DNA from 2 places in the Methylobacterium sp. J-043 genome. Region 2 is predicted to be linked to the other one. Evidence: predicted binding sites of a transcription regulator. Region 2 holds the regulator's gene; the other holds the start of a gene.
What was found. The regulator LexA, encoded in region 2, represses DNA repair genes until DNA is damaged. The targets are predictions, from matches to a motif close to TGTTCNNNNTGTGTTCNG.

Region 1 (7,899 bases), on a different contig from region 2:
GCAGCCAATGCACCGGCTCGATCGCCACGAGGTCGTCGATGTAGTCCACGAAGTCGTGGTCCTGAAGCGCGGCGCGCGTTCCCGGCCGGCCACGCGCGGTGAGGTAGTGTTCCGAGCCGAACAGCGCCAGACGGAACGCACCGACCCGGCGGACCTTGAGGCGCGGGCCCTGGGGCGGCACGAAGGAGACCGAGATGTCGGCCTCGCGCTTGGTCAGGTTGATCAAGTGCCGCTCGGTAACGAGTTCGACCACGATCCCCGGCATGGCGGCGGCGAGTTCGGCGAACCGGGCCGACAGGTAGAACGCGGCGATGCCCTCCATGCTAGCGACCCGCACCCGCCCCGTCGGCTCCGCCCCGTCCGAAAGACCGAGGGTTTCCGGCACGGACAGCATCTTCTGTTCGATGATCTCCGCGATCACGAAGAGCTTGTGCCCGGCCTCGGTGAGCAGGAAGCCGTCGGAGCAGCGTTGGAACAGCTTCGTGTCGAGCCCCCGCTCCAGTTCGGCGATGCGGCGGCTGACCGTGGTGTTGTCGACCTTGAGCCGGCGCGCGGCCGGCATCAGTCGTCCGTGACGAGCGAGTTCAAGGAAGAAGGTGAGATCGTTCCAATCGAACATGCAGTGCTCTGAACGGTAGCACGATCCGTACGGGGGGCGTTGTCGAAGGGATGCATAAAGCGTCCCGTCGTCAACGGCCTGCGAGCAACCGCGCATCAGAAAGGCCGATTGCTGGTGAGATCGACCGCCGCTTCGAATAGGCGCTGGCTCTTGGTCAGGGCAGCGGGGCTGCACATCCTGAAACCATTCTGTCGCGGCGACCATCTCTCACCCGACACGTTACCGGACACCGCAAGAGGATGCCCGATGACGATCGATCCCCGCGAAGCCGGTGCCCGTCCGCCTTTCCCCGGTGAGCAGCAACAGGAGCGGCCGGGTCTCACGTCGAAGATGACACCGGCCCCCGACCACGGGGAAACGAGCTACGTCGGTAAGGGGCTTCTGACCGATCAGGTCGCTCTGATCACGGGCGGGGATTCCGGTATCGGCCGCGCTGTCGCCATCGCCTATGCCCGCGAAGGCGCCGACGTGGCGATCTCCTATTTAGAGGCTGAGCAGTCGGACGCCGAGGAAACGGCGCGCTGGGTCGAGCAGGCCGGGCGTCGTGTCCTGCTGCTGCCGGGCGACCTGCGCGACGAGGGTCACTGCCGCGCACTCGTCGCGCGGACCGTGGCTGAACTCGGTCGCATCGACATCTTGGTCAACAACGCGGCGGCGCAGACCATCAACGAGGGGCTTGAGGACGTGACCTCGACCGACCTCGAAGGTGCGTTCCGCGCCAACGTCTTCGCGATGTACTATCTCGCTCAGGCCGCGGTGCCGCACATGAAACCCGGCTCGGCCATCGTCAACTCGACGAGCCAGCAGGCCAAGGTCGCCGACAGCACGATGCTGATCTACGCCGCGACCAAGGGCGCCATCGCGAGCCTAACCATCGGTCTGTCGAACCTGTTGGCGCCGAAGGGTATCCGGGTGAACTGCGTGGCGCCCGGCCCGATTTGGACGCCGATCCAGCCGATCGCGAAAAGCCCGGAGCAGATCGAGAAGCTGGGGGCTGACACGCCCCTCGGCCGGGCCGGGCAACCGGCGGAGCTTGCCCCAGCCTACGTGCTGCTCGCTTCACGCGAGGGCAGCTACATGTCGGGTGCGCTCGTGCCCGTCACCGGCGGCACGCCGATGTACTGACGGGCTGCTTTGAGGGGCAGCGAAAGTCGAGACGCATCCGCCGAAGCGATCGGCAACTCGTCCACCTGCGTGGTGTAGCGCGGCGTACGCATCTCGAACTTCGTCGTCCAGGCGCGTCGCTGCTGCGCCAGTCCGGCCCGCGCCGGCACCACGCTACCGCGGCCGAAGCGGGCGTTGCAGGCATCCATCGCGCCCATGAGCCGCGTCGAGCGCTCCCGATCGAGCCGGCCGATCAGCGCCCGCTGCGACACCGCCAGCGGCACGAGATCGACCGTCACCACGCCGGCCTTCGAGTAGCGCCAAGACGGGCTGCCCTGCTCGCGCCAGGTGCGAGCCACGCCGTGCAGCGCCGCCGGAATCAGCGCCAGCGTGTCGTTCGTCGCTTCCGGCAGCCTCACCACCGTCGAGACGGAGCGCATGGGCTCGCCGCGGTCGTGCTCGCTCGTGTGGTAGAAGACCGTGATGTGATCCGTGCCGAGACCTTCGCGTCGTAGCTTCTCGCCCAGCCGCGTCGCGTGTGCGGCAACCGCCTGCTCCAGCTCGGCCCGCTCCGTCACCCGTCCAGAGAACGAGCGGGTCACCGCGCAGCCCTTGCGCCGCGCTGGCACGAGGTCGAGCCCGAGGCAGGACAGGCCGCGCAGTTCGTAGATCATGCGCTCGCCCACCACCGTCAGCGCCTTGCGCACTGGCCGCGGGTCGATGTCGCGCAGGTCCGCTACGGTGTCGATGCCCATCGCCTCCAGCTTTGGCAGCGAGGCGCGACCGACGCCCCACAGCTCGCCGACATGGATCCGGCAGAGCCAGTGCTCGTACGCCGTTGGCTCGGTCAGGTCGCACACGCCGTCAAGTTCGGGCACGGTCTTGGCGATGTGGTTGGCGAGCTTGGCGAGCGTCTTGGTCGGGCCGATGCCGACGCAGGTCGGGATGCCGGTCCAGGCTCGCACCGTGGCGCGGATCTCTCGGGCGAGCGCGACGCGATCCCGGCGGACGAAGCCGGTCAGGTCGAGGAAGCTCTCGTCGATCGAGTAGACCTCCACGTCGGGCGTCGCGTCGCGGTAGATCGCGTTGATGCGCGCCGACATGTCTCCGTAGAGGGTATAGTTCGAGGAGAACACGCGCACGCCCTGGGCCTCGCAGAGCCCGCGGATCTTGAAGTAGGGCGCGCCCATCTTGATCCCGAGCGCTTTGGCCTCGGCGGTACGGGCGATGGCGCATCCATCGTTGTTGCTCAGCACGATCACCGGAACGCGGGCGAGCTTGGCGTCGAACACGCGCTCGCACGAGCAGTAGAAGCTGTTGCCGTCGATGAGGGCGAGTGCCCGCCCGCCGCCGATCCGATCGCGCAGGCGCGCCTCAGCGCCACTCATCGCCCCTGTCCGGCGCGCGCGACGTGCCAGCGGATCGTGAAGCGCACCACGCCCCAGACATCGACCTCGGCCAACTCCTCCAGCGCGTAGACCGGCAGATCGGCGTTGTCGAAGGAGAGCCGAGCCGTGTTGCCCTCGACCACCATGCGCTTGATCGACATCTCGCCGTCGACCGCTGCGACGACGACGCTGCCATGCCCAGGCTTGAGGCTACGATCGACGCAGGCGAGATCTCCATCGAAGATCCCGGCGTCACGCATCGAATCGCCCGCGATGCGCCAGAGGAAGGTGGCGGGCGGGTTCGGCACGAGCCAGCGCGGCAACTCCAGGGCGTTTTCGACGAAGTCGTCGGCCGGCGATGGGAAGCCCGCGCACAGCGACGGCCCCATCAGCGGTACGCGAACGGTGGAGAAGCCTTGGTCCGGTAGTTCGTCGACCCGAAACAGGCTCACGCCGTACCCTCTCCCGTGATAGAACGAAAAGAGAACAAGCAGCCCGACGGTTCCGGGTCAACGTGAGCATAAACGTGACCGTGCTGCCCTGTGGAAAACGTGGACAACGCCCGACTGGGGCTTGGTGAGGGTATCAGCGATGACGATGCGGACGACCTTCCTCGTGCAGGCCTTCGTGTTGAAGCGGAAGCGGCTCATTCCTTGCGATCGGCAGGTGTCGGCGTCTGGCAGCGGGGCGTTGAAGCGGGCCGAGGCGATGGCCACGCGGATGCCGGGGACGGCCGCCTTGCAGATAGTGGCCGACGACGAGACGGGCGAACTCGAGAGCGCGACGATCCTCGGTCAGTTTGGCGAGGTGCCGGAGGACTTCGCTGAAACGCTGCAGGCGGCCTGAGGAGAGGCCCGGTGCAGACCTACAGCCTCAAGGACGGCAGCGCGCCGGGCCGCTTCACGGTCGTGGTCGATCACGAGATGGCGGGGTGCGTGGTTGCCTGCGATGAGCATCCCGGCATGTGGCGCATCGAAGATCAGGACGGCCAGTTCATGGGGCGGGCCAAGTTGCGGGAGCACGGAGCCGAGTTCCTGGCGGCTTGGTTTCTCGCCGACGATCAGGACTGGACGTGACCGGCGTCGGCGATGACGACCGCATCGCCGAGGTGCGGAAGCGGATGCCCGCGGCGGCGGGGTGATGGGGGTGAGATCGGGAACGAATAGCGAGGCAGTGGCGACGCGGCAATCTGCGCGATAGGTTGCTAGCATGGCTACTCTCCGCACCCCCTGCCACCCTCGCCAATGGGCGGTGCTGTTGGCGCTATGGCTGCTTTTCCCGGAAGGCGGGCAGGCTCAGACACCAGAGTACTTGCTGAACCAAACTGCCCGAGCAATCGCACGCATTGGCCTCGTGGAACCTGTCTGCGGGCCGTTCTACCTCTTAGACCGCAAGATGATCGCAGCGATGGAGCGAGCCTTCCTCCAAGACGGAATTGAGCGCTTCGGCGAGGCGCCTGTTCGTAGGACGGTCGCTTCCGCTCGCAATGAGATCTCCTCTCAGGCCAGGAATATTGGCGCCGCGCGCTGGTGCCCGGAGCAGAGGCAATTCTACCGCGCCCCCGGCGTTCCCGAGTTCATCGGGCAGCCTCTGCAGTGAGGTGCCCCGGAACGAAAAGCCCCGCGCGGCGGGGGGTGGGGCTGAATAGAACGATGATGGTGGAGCGCGATCTATCTCAGGTTCAGCAGGCGCGCGAGCTTGAGGGCCGCGTCTTCGGAGGCCACGCGCGCGAGGATCCAGCCGGTGGATGGCGGGCACCACGCGGCGAATTTCCAGAGCATCGGGCGCAAACCGCACCCATACCGCCTGTCAGATTGTTATGCCTCGGCTCGCAGGCTCGCGATGAAGCGCCGGGCAATCTCCCGCACCGCCTCGTCGTCGCGCGCCGTACCCTCTGATCGGTCCCAGAGATGTGGAAGGCTGGCCTCGAGTTCGTCGATCATCTCGGGGTGGCGGCCCGCAAGATGGCGTAGGGCGCCGAATAGGATGTGCTCCACCGCCATCTCTCGGCGGCGTGCATCGATCACCTGGGTGGTGCTGGTGGAGGCTGCGGTCGGATCAGGTGTGCTCATGCGCGATCAACCTGTCGGTCTCGCTCCGGTTCGCAGGCGCCGATGCCGCAGTCGCTTTGAGCGAGTTCAAAACCGGCGTGTCACTTCAGCAGGGCACCATCTCGCCGGCATAGTCGAGCTACACGCAGCCGCGCTGGCCGAGATGTTCCTGCAGTACGCCGACCATGAGGCGCGGCGGCGCTTGATCGCGGCGGCGGATGGCGAGGAAGAGCGGCTGTGGTGTGCCGTGCGCAAGCGGATGGCCGCGGCAGAACGCGGGGCCTGAAACGCAAAAGCCCCGCCGCGGCGAGCCGGGCGGGGCTGAGATTGAGCGGGTTTAGCGGAAATCGGACATAACTCGACGGCAGCGATGCGCGTCGCTCAGGCTGACACTGGCTTACCCGCCATGATCGCCTCTACGTTCGCCAGTGTGCCCCGAGCGGTCTCCGCGCGCTCGTGCGCGGCCGAGTCGAAGCCCCATGCTTCGTGCGCCTCAATCCCTCCGTGGATCGGATAGGCCGGATCGGCCGCGGGCCCTTCATCGCGGATGATTTCGAGACCGCCGATCGCCTCGGCGAGGGCGCGCTCACACCGATCGGTCGGGAGATCGCTTTCCACGTTCGCTGTCGGATTGGTGCTGACCATGTTGCGCCTCCGGCGGCGGGGATTCGCCGAGGTAACGAGACTGCATAATCAATTATATGTTGCATAGCGTCTAACAGCACATCCTGTTTCGATGTGCCGGGACTGTCTGGCCGCCCGACGCCTTTCACCCTGGCGCCGCCCCTCCGGATGGAAGCGGCCCAGTCCGCCACCAAACTCCGATGTAGCTTGGGCATAGCAAGCTGCCTTTGCTGTCATGGATTGCTGGCCCCATACCATTCCAAAAGGCCTGTCCTTTTACGTTGAACAGCGTATGTTAGGGGTGCCCGCAAGAAATCACAGATATAATATATATCTTAAAGAACATAGCTATTCACAAAACGTCCTGATAATCACGATATTAGTATTGTCGCTCAAGTTAATCTGTAATTTGATTTTTAACAAATTTTCAATCATCCCATGTTAACCTAAGATAGTTCAACGAGGCCCTTGGTAGTTCTATGCTGCGAAACTCTAAGATACTGATTAAGTCGGTTGTTCCACTCTTAATCATGGCTGCCGTCGCTGCGGGATTGATAGCTTATGCCATCGGCGGGCTCAATCTTCTCGCGGGGCAGATGCGCGAAATCGTCGATGTGCAGGCCGTTCGGCTCGAACGGATCTTGAGCATCCAGGTCAATACCAACGACGCTGCTATCCTGGCGCGGAATATTATTCTTGAGACGCGTGAGCAGGAGATGTCAGCCTATCGAACTCGCTACGACGCGTCAGTGAAAGCCTCGCGCGAGGCTGCGAATACACTGATTGCAATGGCCGACACGCCAGAGCGGAAAGCCACCAACCAGTCCCTCCAGGCTATCCTCACGGAGTTTTTTGGCGCTCTGGATAAATCAAATGCCCTCGGCCTCAGGAACGATAACGACGCAGCTGCCAAGGTCCTGCTGATCGAAGCCTCCGCCGCGCGCACCAAAATGCGAGAATTTGTCCAAGGTCGCGTCGAACGGCTGAATGCTGAGTTGCGGCAAGCCCGCGACAATGCCGAGCAAGCTGTCGCGACGGCTAAAACGGTCCTGATTGGCGCTTCTTTGGCCGGGCTTCTCAGCGCCATGGCGCTTTCGGCCTTGGTCGTGGTTTTCGGCATCACGCGGCCGCTCAGTGCCCTCGTGGGCGTGCTCCGGCGGATGGCCCAGGGCGAGATCGACGCCGAAATCAAAGAGGCTGGCCGCGGCGACGAGATCGGCGCCGTCGGCAAAGCAGTCGAAGGCATCAAAGTCATGGTTGCTCGCAAGGCGGCCGAGGAGGCCGAGGTTAAGCGCCGCGCCGATGCTGCCGCTGCCGCGGAGCGCAAGCGCACTATGATCGAACTCGCCGACGGCTTTGAGCACGCGGTCGGCGGCATCGTCGGCATGGTCTCGTCCTCCGCCACCGAGCTCCAGGCCACCGCGCAGCAGATGACCGCCACCGCCCAGGAGACGGCCGCGCAGTCCACGAGCGTGGCGGCCGCTGCCGAGGAAGCTTCGACGAACGTCAACACGGTCGCCGCGGCCGCCGAGGAGCTGGGCTCGTCAGTGCAGGAGATCGGCCGACAAGTCTCCGGCTCGGCAGGCCTTGCGCAAGCGGCGGTGGGTGAGGCTGACCAGACCGCGCACCTTGTTCAGGCGCTCAGCCAGAACGCTGCCCGGATTGGCGACATGGTCGGCATGATCTCAGGGATCGCCGGGCAGACAAACCTTCTGGCGCTCAATGCCACGATCGAGGCGGCGCGCGCAGGGGCTGCGGGGCGGGGCTTCGCGGTGGTGGCGACAGAGGTCAAGGCGCTGGCCGAGCAGACCGCCAAGGCGACCGAGGAGATCGCGCGCCAGATCGGTGAGGTCCAGGGGGTGACCGAGCAGGCGGTGACGGCGATCGGCGGGATCACTAGTCGGATCCGGGAAATCGACAGCGTGGCATCCTCGATCGCGGCGGCAGTAGAGCAGCAGAGTGCGGCCACGCAGGAGATCGTGCGCAATGTCGCGCAAGCCTCGGCAGGGACGAACGAGGTGACAGGCAACATTGCCGGGGTGGCTCAGGCGTCGGAGGAGACGGGCGCGGCGGCCACTCAGGTTCTGTCGTCTGCCTCGGAGCTGTCGCGGCA
Region 2 (7,899 bases):
TCGGAGCGCAGCAGCACGAGGTCGTCGAGGTCTCGGTTGGCCCAGGTCACGCGGCCCTGCACAGCGTCCTCGACCACGGTCTCACCGTCGCTCGGCGCGCGCAGGCGGATCACCGGCTTCACGCCCGCGGGCGCCTCGGACGGATCGCGGTCACGCCAGCGGCCATCGTAGCGCGGGGCACGGCCCTCGGCGCGGGCGGTCTCGCGCATCTGCACGAGTTCTTCGGCGGTGGCGTAGCAGTGATAGGCGTTGCCCGAGGCGAGCAGGCTCTCGGCGACCTCGCGGTGCCGCTCGGCGCGGGCGAACTGGTAGATCACCTCCCCGTCCCAATCGAGGCCGAGCCAGCGCATCCCGTCGAGGATCGCGTCGATCGCACCTTGCGTCGATCGCTCCCGGTCGGTGTCCTCGATGCGCAGCAGCATCCGCCCGCCGAAGCGGCGGGCGTAGAGCCAATTGAACAGAGCCGTGCGCGCTCCCCCGATATGCAGGAAGCCCGTAGGTGAGGGCGCAAAGCGCGTGACGACCGGTGACGACATCGGCTGCTGGGAGGCTTCTTCTTGAAAAAGTGCGGGATGGCGCGCGTGCGGCCGCGGCCGGTCTCTGCGGGCGTGTAGCACGAGCGAGCGGATGCGTTAAGAATCCGTCACGATTGCCCGCCGCGCGGGCATCGCAGGTCTCAGAGCGCGGCGGGGGACGGCAGGGGGCGCATGGCAGGGGGCAGCGGCAGGGCGATGCGCGGGGCCGTTCCGGCCCTCCTCGCCGGCCGCGTTCCCGCCCCCGCACAGCTCTGGCAGGCCACTCTCGACGGTCTGCGCGGCAGCATCGCCCGCGATGCCGAGCAGCGGCGGCTGTTCCCCTGGCTCGCCGTCGCCTTCGGGGCCGGCATTCTCGTCTTCTTTACGGCGACCGATGGAGAGCCATCGCTGGCTGCGCCGCTGATCGCAGCGGGGCTCTGCCTTGCGGTGACGCGGTTTCTGCGGGCGCGTCCGGTGGCGCTCGCGCTGATGCTCGGCCTAGCTGCCGTCTTCCTCGGCTTCGCCGCGGGCGTCTGGCGCGTCGCTTCCGTGGCGGGGCCTGTGCTCACCCGCGTCACCATCGCGCCGCTCGTCGGCTTGGTCGAAGGGCTGGATGAGCGCGAGGGCGGCGCCCGGCTGATCGTGCGTGTCGAGCGATTCGGCGATCTCGATGCGGAGCGCCGTCCGCGCCGGGTGCGGGTCTCCTTCCGTGCCGCGCAGGCGGTGCGGCCGGGGGACGCCATCCGCGCCACCGCCCGTCTCCTACCGCCGCCGGAGGCGGTGCGGCCGGGCGGCTACGACTTTGCGCGCGACGCCTACTTTCGCGGAATCGGTGCCGTGGGCTCGCTGGTCGGCAAGATCGAGGTCGGCCCCCCGGCCGAGCCGCTGGCCCCGTCGCTGCGGTTGACCGCCGCCATCGACGCGGCCCGCAACGCCTTCACCCGCCGCATCACCGACGCGATCGGCGGACAGGCCGGCGCGGTGGCGGCGGCTCTCGTCACCGGAAAGCGCGGGCTGATCTCCAACGAGACCAACGACGTGCTGCGGGCGGCGGGAATTTATCACGTCGTTTCGATCTCCGGGCTCCACATGGTGCTCGCGGCCGGCGTCGTATTCTGGCTGGTGCGGGCCGGGCTCGCCCTGGTGCCGGTGCTCGCCCTCGCCTGGCCCATCAAGAAGATCGCGGCGGGTACGGCGATGCTGGGCGTGACCGCCTACTGCGCCTTCTCGGGTTGGGATGTCGCCGCCGAGCGGGCACTGATCATGACGCTGGTGATGCTCGGCGCGATCCTCGTCGACCGCCCGGCGCTCAGCCTGCGCAACCTCGCCCTCGCGGCGATCCTGGCGCTCGCCCGCGAACCGGAGGCGCTGCTGGGCCCGAGTTTTCAGATGTCGTTCGGCGCGGTGGCCGGCCTCATCGCCTGCGCGCCGCTCATCGACGGGCGGGTCTTACGAACCGACAGCTCGTCCCGGATCGCGCGGGCCGCCTCATGGGTGGCGAAGGCGGTGGTCGGAACGTTTGCCACGACGCTGGTGGCGCAGCTCGCCACCGCGCCGTTCGCGACCTACCACTTCCAGACCGTGCAGCCCTTCGGCCTCGTCGGCAACGCGCTGACCCTGCCGCTCGTCTCGCTCGCGGTGATGCCCGCGGCGGTACTCGGCATGCTGGCCTATCCCTTCGCCCTCGACCGTCCGGTCTGGTGGCTGATGGGGCTTGCGGTGCGCGGCATGCTCGAGATCTCCGCCTGGATCGCGGGGTTTGGGCAGGCCACCGTCGTGCTGCCGGCCTTCGGGACGGGTGCGCTGATGCTGCTCGCCGTCGCCCTGCTGCTGGCAACACTCCCCGTATCGCGGCTGCGTCTCCTCGCCCTCATACCGGCCGGGCTTGGAATCGCCCTCGCCGCGAGCCCGATCCGGTACGACATCTATATCGATCGGGATGGGGCGGGCGCTGCGGTCCGCGGCAAGGACGGCCGCCTCGTAGTCCTCGGACGCCCGCCCGGCTTCGTACTCGAACAATGGTTGAAGGCCGACGGTGACGGGCGCCGTCCGGAGGCCGCAACCGGCGCCGCCGGTCCGCGCTGCGACCGGATCGGCTGCACCCTCACGGCGGTGGACGGCCGTGCCGTCGCCCTCGTCACCGACAAGCGCGCCTTCGCCGAGGATTGCGCCCGGGCCGACATCCTCATCAGCCGCTTGCGTGCCCCGCCTGGCTGTGCCGCGCCGCTGATCGCCGACCGGGCATTTCTGGCGGCGCGGGGGGCCACAGCGATCCGCCTTGGAACAGCAGGGCCTGACATCGTCACCGCGCGAGGGGCCGATCGGCTGCAGCCCTGGCAGCCCCGTCCTTCCGGCACGACAACGCCGGCAGCCCTGTCGGACTCCCAACCTTTCAACGATCCGAGTGCGGCGGATCCGTCAGACCCGCCGCACGCCGAGAACCCTCAGTAACGGCGCACGAGGCTCACGAGCTTGCCCTGGATGCGCACTCGGTCGGGACCGAGCACGCGGGTCTCGTAGGCCGGGTTGGCGGCTTCCAGCGCGATCGACGAACCGCGGCGGCGCAAGCGCTTGAGCGTCGCCTCCTCGTCGTCGATCAGCGCGACGATGATTTCGCCGTTGTTGGCGGTCTCCTGCTTGTGGATCACCACGAGATCGCCATCGAGGATGCCGGCCTCGATCATCGAATCGCCGCGCACTTCCAACGCGTAGTGTTCGCCGCCCGCCAGGAAGTCGGGGGACATCGAAATCGAATGGCTCTGGCTCTCGATCGCCGAGATCGGCACACCGGCAGCGATCCGGCCCATCACTGGCACCATCACCGACTGGCCCTTGCCGTCATGGGCCTGAAGCATGGCAGGCTTCGGCGCGGCAGGCTTGGCCGAAAGGCCGCCCTCGACCACGCTCGGCGTGAAGCGTCGCGGCTCGGACGATGCGGGCTTGGCCGCCGGCATATCGGGCATGCGCAGGATCTCGATCGCCCGAGCCCGGTTCGGCAGACGGCGGAGGAAGCCGCGCTCTTCCAGCGCCATGATCAGGCGGTGGATGCCGGACTTGGATTTCAGGTCGAGCGCGTCCTTCATTTCGTCGAATGACGGCGGAACACCGCTCTCCTGCATCCTCTGCTGGATGAACTGGAGCAGTTCGAGTTGCTTGCGGGTCAGCATGCGGCACCTGCTGTCGAGCGCGGGCCGAGGGCGCCGCAGAATCGTTGAAAACAAAGCACGAACAGCCTAGACGTTCCTCTCCTGTTCCGCAAGCATACCTCGGGAAGCGAAAGAGGCGGCGGAGCTGTCGCCCCGCCGCCTCTCCTGTCGTACCGTGCAGCCGGATCAGGCCGGGATCACGTCGACGATCTCGTAGGTGTCAGGATCGATGATGACGATGTCGTCCCCGACGAGAATGAATTGCAGGCCGCGATAGGCCGGCACCACCGAGAGAATCGCCGGGGGTAGCGGGTGCAGCGAGACCGAGCGCGGGATTGCCGTGCCGACGCGGACGGCGAAGTTGACATTCGTGACGGCGCGAACGCTGGAACGGGTGATCGACTGGCGGAACTCGCCGCGTTGCGTCGAGCTCAGGTTCTTCGAAGCGCCCCGCGCCTCGGTGGCGGCCCCACGACCACCTCGCTCGCCGGCACCGCCGCGTTCACCCGCCGCATCCCGCCCGCCGCGCTCGCCGGCCCCATCTCGGCCGTCACGCCCGCCGCGCTCGCCCGGCCCGTCTCGTCCGTCCCGTCCGCCGCGCTCGCCTGCGCCGCCGCGGTCGGTCTGCCCGGACTCGCGGTTGCCGCGCTCGCTCGGCTGTTCGGCACGGGCCGGGCCACCTTCGCGCCCGCCACGGCTACCCGGCTCTCCACTCTCGCCGGCGCGCGACGCGCCACCGGGTGCCCCGCCGCTCTCGCCGCCACGGGTCCCACCGACATCGGCGGCCCCACGGGCACCGCCTGCGCCGCCGGCCTCGCCCGCGCCGCCCCGTGCTCCGCCGGCCGCACCGCCACCGGCGCCGCCAGCGCCGCCAGCGCCTCCACCGGCACCGCCTGCGCCCATCCCGGCACCTCCTGCGCCAGCACCACCGCCCCCGGCCCCCCCGGCCCCAACACCGCCGCCGCCGCCGCCTTGAGCGAGTGCGGTTGCCGCGCCCAACATCAGGATCGCCGCCGTCGCCGTGCTGCGAAAGAGTTTCGTCATGTTCCGTCCCTGTTTCTTCTCAGCGACCGACTTGGTGCCGAAGCCGGGGACGCAACGGCAACCCTCGCAAAACCGTTCCCGGAATAAGCTCTCCAGCTTGTTCTTCGGGAAAACCGTGGGGTTGCACGAATGGATACGCTTGAGTCTTTCGGCGTCCGAAAGTCAGGCTGTCATGTGCTTGGGAAGACTGAGACGGGGGAACCGCGCTTGAGCTGACCCTCGTGCCGCCCGGGCCTCTCTCCCCCCGCACTGGGAAGGCCGAGGCACGGTAGCCGACAGGGCTTGCCGCCTGCCATTCCGGAACGAGAGCCGATCGATCCAAGCCTTTGTGCGCAACGTTCCCCGGCATCTGTCATGGAATGGCCGCCGACCACGTCGGCGCGGGGCCCGTCTCGGGTAAATACCGGCCTCTGATAAACGCTCACGGCCACTCAAGGGCCGGACCATCAGGGGAAACGCATGCTGGAGACCAGCGCCGCCGCGCCGCCACTCGACGAGGCCGCCGACCGCCGCCGCCGCATCATGGCCATCGTCGGTTCCTCGTCGGGCAATCTCGTCGAGTGGTACGACTTCTACTGCTACGCTTTCTTTGCCCTCTACTTCGCCCCGGTCTTCTTTCCGGAGGGCGACGACACTGGCCAGCTCCTGAAGTCGGCCGCGGTCTTCGCGGTGGGCTTCTTCATGCGGCCCATCGGCGGCTGGCTGTTCGGGCGCATCGCCGACCGTCTCGGGCGCAAGACCTCCTTGATGATCTCGGTTCTGATGATGTGCGGCGGCTCGCTCGCCATCGCCCTGTTGCCGACCTATGCGACCGTCGGCCACCTCGCGCCGGTCCTGCTCGTCATCGCGCGCATGGTGCAGGGCCTGTCCGTCGGCGGCGAGTACGGCACCAGCGCGACCTACATGAGCGAGGTCGCGACCAAGGGGCAGCGCGGGTTCTTCGCCTCGTTCCAATACGTCACGCTGATCGGCGGCCAGTTGCTCGCCTCGCTGGTCCTCGTCGTGCTCCAGAGCTTGCTCACGGCCGAGCAACTCACGGCCTGGGGCTGGCGCATCCCCTTCGTCATCGGCGCGCTGGCCGCGGTGGTCGCCCTGTTCCTGCGCCGCTCGCTCTCCGAGACGATGAGCGCGGAGAACAAGGATTCGAAGGAAGCGGGAACCCTCTCCGGGCTTCTCAAGCACTGGCGGGCCTTCGCCGTGGTACTGGCCTATACGGCCGGCGGGTCGCTGTCGTTCTACACGCTCACGACCTACATGCCGAAGTACCTCTTCAATACCGCCCATCTGGACAAGGTGACCGCATCGAAGATCACGACGGTGGCGCTGTTCGCCTACATGGTGATCCAGCCCTTCTTCGGCTGGCTCTCCGACCGGATCGGCCGGAAGACGAACATGCTGCTGTTCAGCGGCCTCGGCATGGTGATGATTGTGCCGCTGATGACGGCGATCGGCACCACCACCGATCCGATCCTGTCCTTCGGCCTCATCATGACCGGGCTCGTCGTGATCAGCTTCTACACCGGCATCAGCGGCATCGTGAAAGCGGAGCTGTTCCCGACCCAGGTGCGTGCGCTCGGCGTCGGCCTGTCCTACGCGGTGGCCAACTCACTGTTCGGCGGCACGGCGGAGGCAGTCGCGCTCTGGCTCAAGCATGTCGGCGCCGAGAGCAGCTTCTTCTGGTACGTCGCGGTGATGCTGGCGATCTCGTTCATCGCTTCGCTGGTGATGCCGAACCCGAAGCGCCACGGCTATCTCGACGGGGATGGCACCGTCGAGGAGGCGCTGGGGCGCAAGACGAGCCCGGTTCTCGCCTGATCGGCGCGCGAGTGCGTCGTCCAGAGAGGCTTGAACCGCCTTTCGGGACGACGCCCTGGGCTCAGCCGAGGTGCAGGATCGCCCGCGCCTCGGCCGGTGTCGCCGGCCGGGCGCCGTGCTCGGCGCAGATTCGGGTAGCCAGACGGACAAGGTCGGTATTGCCGTCGGCGAGCCGCTCCTTCGAGAATCGCACGTTGTCCTCCAAACCCGTGCGCACGCCCTGTGCGCCCCGCGACACGGCCCAGCCCATCACCGGGCTCTGGAAGCGGCCGATGCCGAAGGCGCCCCAGGTCGCGCCCGGCAACAGGCGCCGGGTCTCGGCCAGCAGGATGTCGAGCAGGTGCGGGTCGGGCGGCAGGGCGTTGCGGATTCCCATGACGAACTGCAGATGGGGCTCGGCGCCGATCACGCCCTCATCCACGAGACGGCGGGCGTTGTGGATGTGAGTGAGGTCGAACACCTCGATCTCCGGGCGTACGCCCTCGTCCCGCATCCGCCGGCCGAGCGCCGTGAACGAGGCGGCCGGGTTCTCGTAGACGCCGTCGCCGAAATTGACGGAGCCGGTGGTGAGCGAGGCCATATCGGGCCGGTGGATCAGGCAGGCGCCCCGCTCCGTGGGATCGGGCCCCGCCCCGCTCGTCGAGAACTGGACGATCATGTCCGGGCAATGCCGCCGGATGCCCGCCTGCACCGCCGCGAACCGGTCGGGATCGAGGGAGGGGCTCTCGTCGTCCTCGCGGACATGGATGTGGGCGAGCGCCGCGCCGGCCTCGTAGGCGGCATGGGTCGATTCGATCTGCTCGGCGGGGGTGATCGGCACGGTCGGGTTGTCGGCCTTGCGGGCGACCGAGCCGGTGATCGCGACGGTGACGACGACGGGTCTCATCGCGGGCGGTCCTTCAGCCCAGCGCCTGTTCGACCGCGCGGCCGCAGGCCTGCGTGTCGGCGGTGCCGCCGAGATCGCGCGTGCGCAGCGTCCGCTCGGCGAGCACCCGCTCGATGGCGGCAACGATTTCGGCGGCAGCCTCCCGCTCGCCGAGATGCTCCAGCATCATCGCCCCCGACCAGATCTGGCCGATCGGGTTGGCGAGCCCTTGGCCGGCGATGTCGGGGGCCGAGCCGTGCACCGGTTCGAACACGGACGGGTGCAGGCGCTCCGGGTTGATGTTGCCTGATGGCGCGATGCCGATGGTGCCGGTGCAGGCCGGGCCGAGATCGGAGAGGATGTCGCCGAAGAGGTTCGAGGCGACCACCACGTCGAACCGATCCGGATTCAGCACGAAATGCGCGGTCAGGATGTCGATGTGGTACTGGTCCCAACGGATATCGGGGAAGCGCTCGGCCACGGCCCGCACCCGCTCATCCCAGAACGGCATGGT

Region 1: MKK50_RS18150 (LexA family protein) is a predicted target of LexA. The motif match lies at 3,583-3,600, and genes of this name have one in related genera.

Annotation. Positions count from the first base shown of each region.
Region 1 covers NZ_JAKSYB010000063.1:21,735-29,633, reverse strand. Annotated here, with positions in the region: gene MKK50_RS18165 (LysR family transcriptional regulator) at 1-619, opposite strand, end outside; gene MKK50_RS18160 (SDR family oxidoreductase) at 866-1,744, shown strand; gene MKK50_RS18155 (Y-family DNA polymerase) at 1,693-3,111, opposite strand; gene MKK50_RS18150 (LexA family protein) at 3,108-3,563, opposite strand; gene MKK50_RS18145 (hypothetical protein) at 3,703-3,957, shown strand; gene MKK50_RS18140 (hypothetical protein) at 3,969-4,187, shown strand; gene MKK50_RS18135 (hypothetical protein) at 4,321-4,710, shown strand; gene MKK50_RS18130 (hypothetical protein) at 4,929-5,183, opposite strand; gene MKK50_RS18125 (hypothetical protein) at 5,326-5,448, shown strand; gene MKK50_RS18120 (hypothetical protein) at 5,544-5,807, opposite strand; gene MKK50_RS18115 (methyl-accepting chemotaxis protein) at 6,317-7,899, shown strand, end outside.
Region 2 covers NZ_JAKSYB010000058.1:406,730-414,628, reverse strand. Annotated here, with positions in the region: gene gltX (glutamate--tRNA ligase) at 1-536, opposite strand, end outside; gene MKK50_RS17230 (ComEC/Rec2 family competence protein) at 708-2,966, shown strand; gene lexA (transcriptional repressor LexA) at 2,960-3,682, opposite strand; gene MKK50_RS17220 (DUF1236 domain-containing protein) at 3,848-4,705, opposite strand; gene MKK50_RS17215 (MFS family transporter) at 5,165-6,520, shown strand; gene MKK50_RS17210 (3-oxoadipate:acetyl-CoA acetyltransferase) at 6,582-7,406, opposite strand; gene MKK50_RS17205 (tartrate dehydrogenase) at 7,420-7,899, opposite strand, start outside.